Regions from separate parts of the Pseudomonas zhanjiangensis genome, predicted to be linked through region 2. Evidence: predicted binding sites of a transcription regulator. Region 2 holds the regulator's gene; the other holds the start of a gene.
The links. The regulator FliA, encoded in region 2, starts transcription of late flagellar genes. The targets are predictions, from matches to a motif close to CTAAAGTTTNNNNNNNNNNNGCCGNTAA.
Positions count from the first base shown of each region.

Region 1: the regulator FliA is predicted to act here: its motif matches at 1,748-1,775, upstream of AB5S05_RS22310 (methyl-accepting chemotaxis protein).

Region 1 is NZ_JBFTEG010000014.1:71,625-78,951, reverse strand. Features, by position in the region: gene nuoM (NADH-quinone oxidoreductase subunit M) at 1-61, shown strand, start outside; gene nuoN (NADH-quinone oxidoreductase subunit NuoN) at 66-1,529, shown strand; gene AB5S05_RS22310 (methyl-accepting chemotaxis protein) at 1,811-3,955, shown strand; gene AB5S05_RS16740 (hypothetical protein) at 3,957-4,112, shown strand; gene AB5S05_RS16735 (transglutaminase-like cysteine peptidase) at 4,183-4,851, opposite strand; gene AB5S05_RS16730 (hypothetical protein) at 5,163-5,501, opposite strand; gene AB5S05_RS16725 (ribbon-helix-helix protein) at 5,685-5,873, shown strand; gene AB5S05_RS16720 (SulP family inorganic anion transporter) at 5,884-7,327, opposite strand, start outside.
Region 2 is NZ_JBFTEG010000010.1:35,411-42,737, reverse strand. Features, by position in the region: gene flhB (flagellar biosynthesis protein FlhB) at 1-190, shown strand, start outside; gene flhA (flagellar biosynthesis protein FlhA) at 291-2,438, shown strand; gene flhF (flagellar biosynthesis GTPase FlhF) at 2,454-3,755, shown strand; gene fleN (flagellar synthesis regulator FleN) at 3,871-4,701, shown strand; gene fliA (RNA polymerase sigma factor FliA) at 4,698-5,444, shown strand; gene AB5S05_RS13340 (chemotaxis response regulator CheY) at 5,537-5,911, shown strand; gene AB5S05_RS13335 (protein phosphatase CheZ) at 5,931-6,719, shown strand; gene AB5S05_RS13330 (chemotaxis protein CheA) at 6,730-7,327, shown strand, end outside.

The DNA of each region.
Region 1 (7,327 bases), on a different contig from region 2:
CATGGACGGCGTCCAGCAGTGGCTGGCGGCGGCCTTTTCCCAACTGATCTCGGCCCGGTAGTGTTATGGACCTGACAGCGCACCATTTCATCGTCCTCTTACCCCTGCTGCTGACCTGCGCCACGGCGGTGCTGGTCATGCTCGGCATCGCCTGGCAGCGCAACCATAGTCAGAGTTACCTGCTCTCGGTACTCGGCCTTGGCGCCGCCTTGCTGTCCTTGCCGGCGGCCTTGCACAGCTCGCCGCAGAGCGTCACCGCGCTGCTGACCGTGGACCGTTTCGCCTGCTTCTACATGGCCCTGATACTGCTGGCGAGCATCGCCTGCGTGACCCTGGCCCACGCCTATCTCGGCGAACAGCAAGGCAAGGGCTATCCCGGCAACCGCGAGGAGCTCTATCTGCTGATGCTGCTGGCCACCGCCGGCGGCCTGGTGTTGGTCAGCACCCAGCACCTGGCCGGCCTGTTCATCGGCCTGGAGCTGCTGTCGGTGCCGACCTACGGACTGGTGGCCTATGCCTTCTTCAACAGGCGCTCGCTGGAAGGCGGGATCAAGCACATGGTGCTGTCGGTCGCCGGCTCGGCGTTTCTGCTGTTCGGTATCGCCCTGCTCTACGCCGACACGGGCAGCCTGAGCTTCGCCGGGGTGGGCGACAGATTCATGGCCGATGCGCATCCTGCTGCACTGATTCAACTGGGCATGGGCATGCTCCTGGTTGGCCTGGCCTTCAAGCTGTCGCTGGTGCCGTTCCACCTGTGGACGCCGGATGTCTACGAAGGGGCGCCGGCGCCGGCGGCGGCCTTTCTCGCCACGGCCAGCAAGGTGGCGGTGTTTGCCGTGCTGCTGCGGCTGTTCCAGTTCCTGCCAGCCGCCTCGACGCCTGCGCTGCACCACCTGCTGGCGATCATCGCGGTCGCCTCTATCCTGGTCGGCAACCTGCTGGCACTGCTGCAGAACAACCTCAAGCGCCTGCTCGGCTATTCCTCGATCGCCCACTTCGGCTACCTGGTGATTGCCCTGGTGGCCAGTCAGGGCCTGGCAGTCGAGGCCGTCAGCGTCTACCTGGCGACCTATGTGCTGACCACCCTCGGCGCCTTCGGCGTGATCACCCTGATGTCGACTCCCTACAGCGGACGCGATTGCGATGCGCTCTACGAGTACCGCGGGCTGTTCTGGCGCCGCCCCTACCTGACCGCGGTACTCACCGTGATGATGCTGTCGCTGGCCGGGATTCCGCTGACCGCCGGTTTCATCGGCAAGTTCTACATCATCGCCGTGGGCGTGCAGGCCGAACTCTGGTGGCTGCTCGGCGCCCTGGTGCTGGGCAGCGCGATCGGCGTGTTCTATTACCTGCGGGTGATGGTCACCCTGTTCATGGTCGAGCCCAACCTGCGCCGGCATGACGCGCCGTTCGACTGGGGCCAGCGGGCCGGTGGGGTGATGCTGCTGGTGGTGGCGATTCTGGCCTTCGTGCTCGGCATCTACCCGCAACCACTGCTGGCGATGCTCAGCAGCGTCAACCTCGGCTGAACCAGCCCGGCTGGCTGCCAAACAATTTTCCGAACAGCGGTTGCCGGCCGCCCCCACGCCAGGGCCGCGGCCCAGAAAGAATGCGCATCTCCAACCGCATGGACCAGGTCTGTCACAACCGGCCCGTGCGATATTTCGATCACCCGTGCATAATCCACATCCACTTGCCGTTCGAGAGCCCTGGCTCTCGCGCCATCGCCCCCCGGCAGAGCAATTCCATCAAGAAATCCCGGCGCGCGCCGATAGGGACCATTAGCCGTGCATCGAAGTAAGGAGCGCCCATGCTGTTCAGCCGCCTTTCCATCCAGTGGAAAATCACCCTGCTCGCCGGCCTGTGCCTGTTGGCCATCGTCACCCTGCTGGTCGGCGCCTCGCTGTACCAGTCGACCCGCAGCGCCGAGCTGGTGCGCAGCTCGAGCAGCAGCATGCTGGCCGATAGCGCCAAGCTGCGCCTGCAGGCACGCGCCGAATTGCAGGCGATCCGCATCCAGCGCTACTTCATGGACGCCTACCAGTACGGCAAGGGCTTCTCCCGGCAGATCCTGTTCCTGCGCGATCAGGCCGAGAAGCGTTTTCTCGACGCCTTCGACCTGCGCGAAGACCTGACCCGCCAGGTACGCAGCAGCCTGGAAGCCAATCCATCGCTGCTCGGCCTGTACCTGGTGTTCGAGCCCAACGCCCTGGACGGCAAGGATGAGCTGTTTACCGAACAGGCCGAGCTGGGCAGCAATGAGCAGGGCCGCTTCGCCCTGTACTGGTCGCAGGCCAGACCCGGTGAGCTGGAGGCCGAGGCCCTGCCCGAGTCGATGCTCGGCGACACCAAAACCGGGCCCAGCGGCGATCCCTACAACGCCTGGTACACCTGCCCACGCGACGGCCGCCAGGCCTGCGTGCTGGAACCCTACTTCGACGAAGTCGCCGGTCAGCAGGTATTGATGACCAGCATCGCCTTCCCGCTCGAACTCAATGGCAAGGTAATAGGCGTGATGGGCGTGGACATTCGCCTGGAAAACCTGCAGCAGCTAAGCGTGCAAGCCAACCGCGACCTCTACGACGGCGCGGGGCACGTCAGCATCTTCAGCCCGGCGGCGCTGCTGGCCGGGCACAGCCGTGATGCCGGCCTGCTCAGCGGCTCGGTAGACAAGGCCTTCGCCGAGCATGCCAGCATGTTGCGCCCCCTGATCGGCAGTGGCGAGGCTGCGGTGCTGCAACACGGCGAGATGCTGCGCGTATTGCAGCCGTTCAAGCCCATCCCCGAGGCCAAACCCTGGAGCGTGCTGCTGGAAGTACCCGAGCAAGTCCTGCTGGGACCGTCCATCGCCCTGGAAAGCCAGCTCGACCAGCGGCGCACCGCCGACAGCGTCATGGCGCTGTCGATTGGCCTGGCGGCGGTGATCGCCGGCCTGCTGCTGATGTGGCTGACCGCCCGCGGGGTGACCCGACCGATTCTCGGCGTGGCCGCCATGCTCAAGGACATCGCCAGCGGCGAAGGCGACCTGACCCGCCGCCTGGACTACGCCAAGACCGACGAGCTCGGCGAGCTGGCCGGTTGGTTCAATCGCCTGCTCGACAAGTTGCAACCGGTCATTGCCGACGTCAAACGCAGCGTGCAGGACGCCCGCGGCACCGCCGACCAGTCGGCGGCCATTGCCAGCCAGACCAGCGCCGGCATGCAACAGCAATTCCGCGAGGTCGACCAGGTGGCCACCGCCTTCCAGGAGATGAGCGCCACCGCCCATGACGTCGCCCACAACGCCGCTCAGGCCGCCGAGGCGGCGCGTAGTGCCGACCAGGCCAGTCGCGAGGGCCTCGGGGTGATCGACCAGACCACCAGCAGTATCGAGTCACTGGCCAGGCAGATGGACCGGGCCATGCAGGAGGTCGAGGGCCTGGCCGGCAGCAGCGAGCAGATCGGCTCGGTGCTGGAGGTAATCCGTGCCATTGCCGAGCAGACCAACCTGCTGGCGCTCAACGCGGCCATCGAGGCAGCCCGCGCCGGCGAGGCGGGACGCGGCTTTGCCGTGGTCGCCGACGAGGTGCGCAACCTGGCCAAGCGCACCCAGGATTCGGTGGAAGAGATCCGTCAGGTCATCGAGGGCCTGCAGCACGGCACCCGCGAGGTGGTCAGCAGCATGCAGACCAGCCAGCGCCAGGCCCAAGGCAGCGTCGAGCAGGTCGAACAGGCGGTCGCCGCCTTGCAACGCATCAGCCAGGCGGTCGGGGTGATCACCGACATGAACCTGCAGATCGCCAGCGCGGCCGAGGAACAGAGCTCGGTGGCCGAGGAGATCAACCGCAACGTCGCCTCGATCCGTGATGTCACCGAGTCGATCTCCAGCCAGGCCGACGAGTCGGCCCAGGTCAGCCAGGACCTCAACCGCCTGGCCAACCACCAGCAGAGCCTGATGGACCAGTTTCGCGTCTGAATTGGGCCAGGCTACATCTCTTGCCGCGCAGGCTGGTCATCGCTGGCCTGCGCGCATCGACTACGACCTGGAAATCCTCGAGCAGTATGCCCGGGCCCTGAAACCGCTACGCGAGCGCATCGACCTGAGCATTTCGGCCTTCGCCAATGGCATGTAATGGCCGTCGGACCGCAGGCACCTCGTCGATGCTGACGCAACCGGACCAAAGCGGGACACTAACGACTGAATCAGCCCTGGTTGGGCATGAAGCCATCCTTGCTTAGCCGGCTCAGCAGTTCATGCCAGCAAGGTATCTGCTGCGACTCGCCGATGCGGCGCATGGCCCGGCCGTCGAAGGCATACATGCTTCGGTCATCGAAGGCATAGAGCAGTTGCAGGTCGTCACGGGCAGACGCTGGAAGTATGTCCTCGGTGAGGTTGTCGAGCACCATCGGCTCGGCGCCGGCCTCGGGCAGGTAGGTCATGACCATATGCGCTTGCTGCGGGTTCAGCACCCTGGCGTAGGTGATACGCAGTTTTTCCTCGGCAACATCGAGCAGACGCAAGGTGAAGTATTTGGCCAGGGCGATGTCTTCACAGTCGCCGGCGCCCATGACCAGGGTCTCCACCGGCGTCGCCCAGTAGTCGGCCTGCTTCCACAAGGCGATGTCTTCACGGAACTGCACATGGCGATTGAAATAGCGATTGACCGCCTCGACTTTCTCGGCCTCAGACAGACCCCGGTAATCCTCGACCATCGCGCTCCAGGACAGCAGGCGCTCCTTGGCCTGTCCCTGGCGACCATAGCGCTTCTCCGCCTTGCGGATGACCTGATCGAAGCTCCAGTTGATCTTGGCCTCGGCGGTCCCCCACAACAGGCCAGTGCTGAGCGTCGAGACGGCGACCAGTCGCCACAAAGCCGCCTTGTATCTGGAGCGGGAGACATGATGTCGCACTAGCAAGGGCCTCCATTGGACGCGTTATGCCTCTGCGGATCATCCTGACATGAGCGCGACAGCGCTATGGAATCGAGCGAATCCTGTTCATCGCCGGGGCCCGGGGCATGGCTACCTTTCCAAGGTAGCCCCACTCGACGCAAGAACTCAAGCGATGCTGCCACCCTCCTTGCTTGCCAATCTGATCCCCATCGGCTTATGCAACGGTCGAGGGCGGATCTCTCCGCCCTCACGCCCAAGCCCGCCTCGCGGCAATCGGCAGCCCTTCTGTATCAATGCCAACCGTATTCGGCCCTGTCCCGCTCAAGCGGTGTGCGGTACTGGGGCTGATCCATCGACTCGCGCTCCTCCGCACCTGGCCGTGGGCCGGCAGCGGTCGGTTGCTCTTCGAGCATCCGGGTGAAGCGCTGGCTGTCATCAGAACGTTGCACTATTTCATCGCGGAACATTCGGTGGTGTTGCTGTAGAGCCTTACTACCGCCTTCCGCCACTGTAATGCTGGGGCTGAAGCCTTGGTCCGCGAATGGCGTGCCGAGAGGTTGGCCCGATGCCGTGGCTGCCACAATGACGAGCAGGCCACCGAGCGCTGTACTACCGAGTAACGTTTTCATCCTCGTATCCTCCAATTTCCCCATACGGAACTTAGAGAGGCGAGCAGGGTGAATGTTACGGTCCACCTGGCTAATTCGATAAACGGTCGCTCATCATGATCAAGAAAACGCTTGCGCTGACAGCAACGGATGCCAGCATTACAATTTGATTATCATTAGACGACCACGAAGCAAACCAATCCCATGGAAAGCAAGACAGCGCGGCTCACCGTACTCATCGATCCAGTCAAGAAAAAAGCCTTCGAGGAACTCTGCGCCGCCCAGGACCTGACGCCTTCACAGGTCGTTCGCCAACTGATTCGCGACTACCTCGACAGCCACGGTGTCAGTTATTCGACCAAGAATCCCATGGCCCCAAGCAGCAGGCCGTGAGCCTGTCCGATCAATCGCCCTGCAGTTCGTCGGCGGCCCTCAGCGCGGCCTGAAACTCCCCGTGATAATGCCCCTGCCCCAAGGCCTGCAGGATGCCGGCCCGACGCAGCTTGCCCAGAACCTTGTCGTTGGCTTCACAGAGTTTGACCACGATGTTGCGCTTGTGCAGCTGCTGGATGACTTCTTCCAGCGTCTGCAACCCGGTGATATCCATGAAAGGCACGCGTTTCAGGCGAATCACCAGCACCTGCGGGTCGCTTTGCGTTTGCCCCAGGACGCGCTCGAAGGTCTCGGCGGCGGCAAAGAACAAGGGGCCTTCGATGGTGTACACCAGCACACCTGGAGGTAGCTGGCTGTGGCCGCCGAGCCGCAACTCGCCCAGCAACTCCTGCTCGACAAGCTGTTGCACCTCCACCGAAGCGGCCATGCGCCGCATGAACTGCAGCATGGCCAGAATCACCCCGATGTTCACCGCGATCACCAGATCGCTGAAGACCGTCAGGCCGAAGGTGATCAACAAAATCGCCACGTCGGCCCGCGGAGCCCGCCGCAGCATGCGCGTGAAGTGCTGCAGCTCACTCATGTTATAGGCGACCACGAACAGGATTGCCGCCAGCGCGCACAGGGGAATGTTCGCCGCCAGCGGCGCGAAGAACAGGAGGATCAGCACCAGGGTCAGCGCATGGACGATTCCGGCCAGCGGGCCGCTGCCACCATTGCGGATATTGGTGGCCGTGCGCGCAATCGCGCCGGTCGCGGCAAAGCCGCCGAACAGCGGGGTCACCAGATTGGCGATGCCCTGGCCGATCAGTTCCTGATTGGAGTCGTGCTTGGTCCCGGCCATGCCATCGGCGACCACTGCCGAGAGCAGCGACTCGATGGCCCCGAGCATGGCGATGGCGAACGCCGGGCCGATCAGCTCGAGCACCCGCGGCAGACTGACTTCCGGGAACCCCAGTGCCGGCAACCCCTGAGGTATGCCGCCAAAGGCGCTGCCGATGGTGGCCACCCCTTCGAACTGGAACAGCGACTGGATCAGGGTAATCGCCACCATCGCCAGCAGTGGTCCCGGTACGCGTCTGAGCCAGACCAGACGCGGGGCGACGATCAGCACGGCCAGGCTGGCCAGTGCCAGCAGGGTGGTCGCCAGGTGCAAGTGCGGCAGCGCCTTGAGCAGCTGCCAGAGCTTCTCATGGAAATGCCCGGCCTTGACCGCCGGCAGGCCGAAGAAATCCTGCCACTGGCTGACCCAGATGATCACCCCTATCCCGGCGGTGAAACCGACGATCACCGGGTCGGGGATGAACTTGATCACCGCGCCGAGGCGGGTGACACCCAGCAGCAGCAAGATGACGCCGGCCATCATGGTCGCCAGCTGCAGGCCGTCCACACCGTACTGGGCCGTCACCCCGGCGAGAATGACGATGAACGCCCCGGTTGGCCCGGCGATTTGC
Region 2 (7,327 bases):
GCCGGCATTGGCGCGGGCGGTGTTCTATTCCACCGACCTTGACCAGGAAATCCCTGCCGGGCTGTACCTGGCCGTGGCCCAGGTCCTGGCTTACGTCTATCAGATCCGTCAGTACCAGGCCGGCAAGGGCAAGCGCCCCGGGCCGTTGCCGGACCTGCCGATCCCGCCGGATCTGCGTCGCGACGAGTAGGGACAGGGCCACGACCAGGGATGGTTAGGCCGGCTTGCCCAGAGTTGGAATGCTTCTTGCGATACCCCCCGCCAAGGGCGCGCTGGCGTCAAAAGATTGAATGGCTTGGGGTAGGGACGTGGCAGTAGATCGCTCACAATTGATCGGTAATGTGCGCAGCAACCTGTCCGGGTTGCGCGATGGCAATCTGGGCATCCCCCTGTTGCTGCTGGTCATGCTCGGCATGGTCATGCTGCCGATACCGGCCTTTCTCCTCGACGTGCTGTTCACCTTCAGCATCGCCCTGTCGATCGTGGTGTTGCTGGTGGCGATCTATGCCCTGCGCCCGCTGGACTTCGCGGTGTTCCCGACCATCCTGCTGGCGGCGACCCTGTTGCGCCTGGCGCTCAACGTCGCCTCGACCCGGGTGGTGCTGCTGCATGGCCACGATGGCGGCGATGCCGCGGGCAAGGTGATCCAGGCCTTCGGCGAGGTGGTAATCGGCGGCAACTATGTGGTCGGTATCGTGGTGTTCGCCATCCTCATGATCATCAACTTCGTGGTGGTGACCAAGGGCGCCGGGCGGATCTCCGAGGTCAGCGCGCGCTTCACCCTGGATGCCATGCCGGGCAAGCAGATGGCCATCGATGCTGACCTCAACGCCGGCCTGATCGACCAGGCCGAGGCCAAGCGGCGCCGTTCCGAGGTGTCCCAGGAGGCCGACTTCTATGGCTCGATGGACGGTGCCAGCAAGTTCGTCCGTGGCGACGCCATCGCCGGCCTGCTGATCCTGTTCATCAACCTGATCGGCGGCATCGCCATCGGCGTGTTCCAGCACAGCCTGAGCGTCGTCGATGCCGGCAAGGTCTACACCCTGCTGACCATCGGTGACGGCCTGGTCGCGCAGATTCCCTCGCTGTTGCTGTCCACGGCCGCGGCGATCATGGTAACCCGGGTCTCCAGTTCCGAAGACATGGGCGCCCAGGTCAACCGCCAGATGTTCGCCTCGCCGCGTGCCCTGGCGGTCGCGGCGGCGATTATGATCGCCATGGGCCTGGTGCCCGGCATGCCGCACTTCTCCTTCATCAGCCTCGGCCTGGTGGCCGCCGGCGCCGCCTACTGGATCGCCAACAAGCAGCGCCAGGTCAAGGCCGAGGAGGTCAGGGAGGTCCAGCGCCAGCAGGAGCTGTTGCCGGCGCAGAAGGCCCAGGAGGTCAAGGAGCTCGGCTGGGATGACGTCACCCCGGTCGACATGGTCGGCCTGGAGGTGGGCTACCGGCTGATTCCGCTGGTCGACCGCAATCAGGGTGGGCAGCTGCTGGCACGGATCAAGGGGGTGCGCAAGAAGCTGTCCCAGGAAATGGGCTTCCTGATGCCCTCGGTGCATATCCGCGACAACCTCGACCTGCAGCCCAACGCCTACCGGCTGACCCTGATGGGGGTCAGCGTGGCTGAAGCCGAGGTCTTCCCTGACCGCGAGCTGGCGATCAACCCGGGTCAGGTGTTCGGCACCCTCAATGGCGTGGCCGCCAAGGATCCGGCGTTTGGCCTGGAGGCGGTGTGGATAGATCCGAGCCAGCGCGACCAGGCGCAATCGCTGGGCTATACGGTGGTCGATGCCAGTACCGTGGTTGCCACCCACCTCAATCAGGTGCTGCACAAGCACGCCCATGAGCTGCTCGGCCACGAGGAGGTCCAGCAGCTGATGCAGTTGCTGGCCAAGAGCTCGCCCAAGCTGGCCGAGGAATTGGTACCGGGGCTGGTGTCGCTGTCGACCCTGCTCAAGGTGCTGCAGGCGTTGCTGCAGGAGCAGGTGCCGGTACGCGACATTCGTACCATCGCCGAGGCCATGGCCAATGCCGCGGCCAAGAGTCAAGATCCCGCCGCGATGGTGGCGGCGGTGCGGGTCGCCTTGGCCCGCGCCATCGTGCAAAGCATCGTGGGACTAGAGCCGGAGCTGCCTGTGATCACCTTGGAGCCAAGGTTGGAACAGATATTGCTAAACAGTCTACAGAAGGCCGGTCAGGGCTCCGAGGATGGCATCCTCCTGGAGCCGGGCATGGCCGAGAAGCTGCAGCGTTCCCTGGTGGAAGCGGCGCAGCGCCAGGAAATGCTCGGCAAGCCGGTGATTCTGCTGGTGGCCGGTCCGGTCCGGGCGATGCTCTCGCGGTTCGCGCGGCTGGCGGTGCCGAGTATGCACGTGCTGGCTTACCAGGAAATTCCGGATAACAAGCAGGTCACCATCGTCGCGACGGTGGGGCAGAACTAACCGAGGTCACAGGCCATGCAGGTCAAACGCTTTTTCGCCGCCGATATGCGTCAAGCCATGAAGCTGGTTCGCGATGAGCTGGGCGCGGATGCCTCGATCATCGGCAATCGTCGGGTTGCCGGCGGTGTCGAGCTGACCGCGGCGCTGGACTACCAGATTCCTGCCGCACCTGCTCGCCAGGCAAACCCGGCGCTGGAGGCCGAGCTGCGCAAGACCCAGTCGCGGATCGCCTCGGCCCAGGCGGAGCTGGCCACCCGCGGCCAGGCCGATGCCGGCAAGGATCGCCAGCTTTTTGGCGGGATGCCCGAGGTGCCCGCCGATAAGCCGAGTGTCACCCCGCTGGCGGCGCCGGTACAGCCGGTCGTGGCCGGTGATCAGCGCGCACTGGAGGCCATGCGTTTCGAGCTGAACGGCCTGCGTGAACTGATCGAAGTGCAGTTGGGCTCGATCGCCTGGGGGCAGATGCAGGACCGCCGTCCCAAGCAGGCCAATCTGTGGCGTCGCCTGCAGCGCATGGGTCTGCCGGGCGAGCTGTCGCGGGTCCTGCTCGAGCGGGTGGCCAATGTCGCCGAACCGCGTCAGGCCTGGCGCATGCTCCTGGCCCATCTGGCCCACGCTATTCAGACGCCCAAGCAGGAACCGCTGGAAGAGGGCGGGGTGATCGCCCTGGTCGGCCCGGCTGGCATGGGCAAGACAACCACCCTGGCCAAGCTGGCGGCGCGCTACGTGCTCAAGTACGGCGCGCAGAACATCGCCCTGGTGAGCATGGACAGCTACCGCATCGGCGCCCAGGAACAACTGAAGACCCTGGGCCGCATCCTCAATGTCTCGGTCACTGCGGTCGATCCGGGCGAGTCGCTGACCCAGGCCCTGGCGCCGCTGGCACGCAAGCGGGTGGTGCTGATCGACACCGCCGGCCTGCCGGCCAGTGATCCGGCGCTGCGCATGCAGCTCGAGGCGCTGGCCAGTCGCGGCATCAAGGCTCGCAACTACCTGGTATTGGCCGCTACCAGCCAGAGCCAGGTGCTCAAGGCGGCGTATCATAGCTACAAGCGCTGTGGGCTCTCCGGCTGCATCCTCAGCAAGTTGGACGAGGCGACCAGCCTCGGCGAGGTTTTAGGTCTGGCTATTGGCCAGCGTCTGCCGGTAGCCTATCTCACCGATGGGCCGCGGATTCCCGACGACCTGCAGGTGCCGCGTAGCCACCAGTTGGTCAGTCGTGCGGTCGGTTTGCAGAGCGCCGAGGACCCGAGTGAAGAGGCCATGGTTGAGATGTTCGCCGGTCTCTATCAACATCCGGCGCGACGCGCCGGCTAATGGCTGCTGCGGCAGTGGTATTGCGACGTGGGGCAGTGCTTGGCAGGGCGAATATCGGCCCGGCGCAACCAGCCTCAGGGTTCCAGTCTAACGTCAGACAAGGTGTGTAGATAACATGGGTATGCATCCCGTACAGGTGATTGCGGTGACCGGCGGCAAGGGCGGCGTCGGCAAGACCAATGTCTCGGTGAATCTGGCGTTGGCGCTGGCCGACCTCGGGCGGCGGGTGATGTTGATGGATGCCGACCTCGGGCTGGCCAACATCGATGTGCTGCTGGGGCTGACGGCCAAGCGCACGCTGGCCGATGTTATCAGCGGCGAATGCGACCTGCGTGACGTGCTGCTGCAGGGGCCGGGCGGCGTGCGTATCGTGCCGGCCGCCTCGGGCACCCAGAGCATGGTCCAGCTGACGCCGATGCAGCACGCCGGCCTGATCCAGGCGTTCAGCGAGATCAGCGATAACCTCGATGTGCTGATCGTCGATACCGCGGCCGGCATCGGCGACTCGGTGGTCAGTTTCGTCCGTGCCGCCCAGGAAGTGCTGGTGGTGGTGTGCGACGAACCGACCTCGATCACCGATGCCTACGCGCTGATCAAGTTGCTCAATCGCGACTTCGGCATGAACCGCTTCCGCGTCCTGGCGAACATGGCCCATAGCCCGCAGGAAGGCCGCAATCTGTTTGCTAAGCTGACCAAGGTGACCGACCGTTTCCTCGACGTGGCGCTGCAGTACGTAGGCGCGGTGCCTTATGACGAGTCGGTGCGCAAGGCCGTGCAGAAGCAGCGTGCGGTCTATGAGGCGTTTCCCCGGTCCAAGTGCGCCCTGGCATTCAAGGCGATCGCGCAGAAGGTCGACGCCTGGCCGTTACCGGCCAACCCCCGTGGCCACCTGGAATTCTTCGTCGAGCGTCTGGTTCATCAGCCAGCCGCGGACGCCGCCGTATGACAGCAGCCCCTGGACTCCGTATGTACAGCAAGGCGCAGGCACAAGACTCCCAATACCAGCTGATCGAGCGCTATGCGCCCCTGGTCAAGCGTATCGCCTATCACCTGCTGGGGCGCTTGCCGGCCAGCGTGCAGGTCGATGACCTGATTCAATCCGGGATGATCGGCCTGCTCGAAGCCGCGAAGAAGTATGACGTGAGCAAGGGGGCAAGCTTCGAAACCTTTGCCGGTATTCGCATTCGCGGTTCGATGCTCGATGAGGTGCGTAAAGGTGACTGGGCGCCGCGTTCGGTGCATCGAAACAGCCGCATGGTCAGTGACGCCATTCGGGTAATTGAGTCCAGAACCGGGCGTGACGCTAAAGATCACGAGGTTGCGGCCGAACTCCAATTGAGTCTGGAGGATTACTACGGCATTCTTGGCGACACTTTGGGCAGCCGCCTGTTCAGCTTCGACGACCTGTTGCAGGACGGCGAGCATGGTGGCCTGCATGAAGACGCCAGCTCCACGCATTCAGAACCCTCGCGAGACCTGGAAGACGAACGCTTCCAAGGCGCGCTGGCCGACGCCATCGCCAACTTGCCCGAGCGTGAGCGCCTGGTGTTATCGCTGTATTACGATGAAGAGCTGAATCTCAAGGAAATTGGCGAAGTCCTGGGTGTGAGTGAGTCGCGTGTCAGCCAGTTGCATAGTCAGTGCGCGGCGCGTCTGCGGGCGCGGCTGAGCGAGTGGCGCGCGCGCTAGACAGTTGGATTAGCAGGCCGGTTTCACGATTAAGGGCGTACCCAGGAACTGGGTGCGTTTGGGACTGTACGGAGGTCGACTTGGACAAAAATATGAAAATCCTCATCGTTGATGATTTTTCAACGATGCGACGGATCATCAAGAATCTCTTGCGTGACTTGGGTTTCACCAATACCGCAGAAGCCGACGATGGTGTCACCGCGTTGCCGATGCTGCAGAGTGGCAGCTTCGACTTTCTGGTGACCGACTGGAACATGCCCGGTATGACCGGTATCGACCTGTTGCGTGCCGTACGTGCCGATGAGCGCCTCAAGCATCTACCGGTATTGATGGTCACTGCCGAAGCCAAGCGGGATCAGATCATCGAGGCCGCTCAGGCCGGGGTGAATGGTTATGTAGTCAAACCGTTCACAGCCCAGGTGCTGAAAGAAAAGATCGAGAAGATCTTTGAGCGGGTCAACGGCTGATGTCTGCCGCGAGGGCGCTATGGAACACGATGATTCGCAAAGGGACGACCTTGAGTCGACCCTGAAACTCAATGCTCGCCAACTGGTCGACAGCCTGGAAAACGGCAAGTTCGGTGAAGCGGTCCAACTGATCAACGATCTCAATAAATTGCGCGACCGTGGCCTGTACCACGAAGTCGGCAAATTGACGCGGGAGTTGCACAACGCCATCGTCAACTTCCAGCTCGACCCGCGGGTACCCCACGCCAAGGAAGTGTCGCAGATCGCCGATGCGACCGAGCGTCTGAACTACGTGGTGACGATGACCGAGAATGCGGCCAATCGCACCATGGACCTGGTCGAAGAGAGTGCCCCGCTGGTCAACGACCTGGCCAGCGAGGCGCAGAGCCTGAGCGCCGAGTGGGCGCGTTTCATGCGTCGCGAGATAGGCGCAGATGGCTTTCGCGAGCTGGCCAAGCGGATCGAATTGTTCCTCGCCCGGAGCGAGCGCGACAGCGCCAAGCTGTCCGGCCATCTCAACGATATTCTGCTCGCCCAGGATTACCAGGACCTGACCGGCCAGGTGATCAAACGGGTCACGCAACTGGTCACCGAGGTGGAGAGCAATCTGCTCAAGCTGGTGCTGATGGCCAGCCAGGTGGACCGTTTCGCCGGCATCGAGCACGATCACGAACAATTGCGCGCCGAACAAAAACAACAAAAAGAACCTTCCCACGGTGAAGGTCCGCAGATTCATGCCGATAAGCGTGATGACGTCGCATCCAGTCAGGATGATGTCGACGATCTGCTATCCAGCCTAGGATTTTAGGAGCACGTCTATGAGCTTCGGCGCCGATGAAGAGATCCTCCAGGATTTCCTGGTAGAGGCCGGCGAAATTCTTGAGCAATTGTCCGAGCAGTTGGTTGAGCTTGAAAGCCGGCCGGACGATATGAACCTGCTCAATGCGATTTTCCGTGGTTTTCACACCGTCAAGGGCGGGGCGGGATTTCTTCAGCTCAATGAGTTGGTGGAGTGCTGTCATATTGCCGAGAACGTCTTCGACATCCTGCGCAAGGGTGAGCGGCGCGTCGACTCGGAGTTGATGGACGTGGTGCTCGAGGCGCTCGATGCGGTCAATGGCATGTTCGGCGAGGTGCGTGAGCGCGTCGAGCCGACGGCGGCCACTCCCGAGCTGCTGGCGGCCCTGGCGCGTCTGGCCGAGCCCGCCGGGCAGGCAACCGAGGCGGCGCCGACTGTCGCCGCGGTCGAGGTCCAGGCGCCGGCGTCCGGCGACATCACCGACAGTGAGTTCGAGCAGTTGCTCGACGCGCTCGACGCACCGGTGGCGACCGTGGCCGATGCCGCGGGCGCCAGCGACGACATTACCGACGATGAATTCGAGTCGCTGCTCGATCAGCTGCATGGCAAGGGCCAGG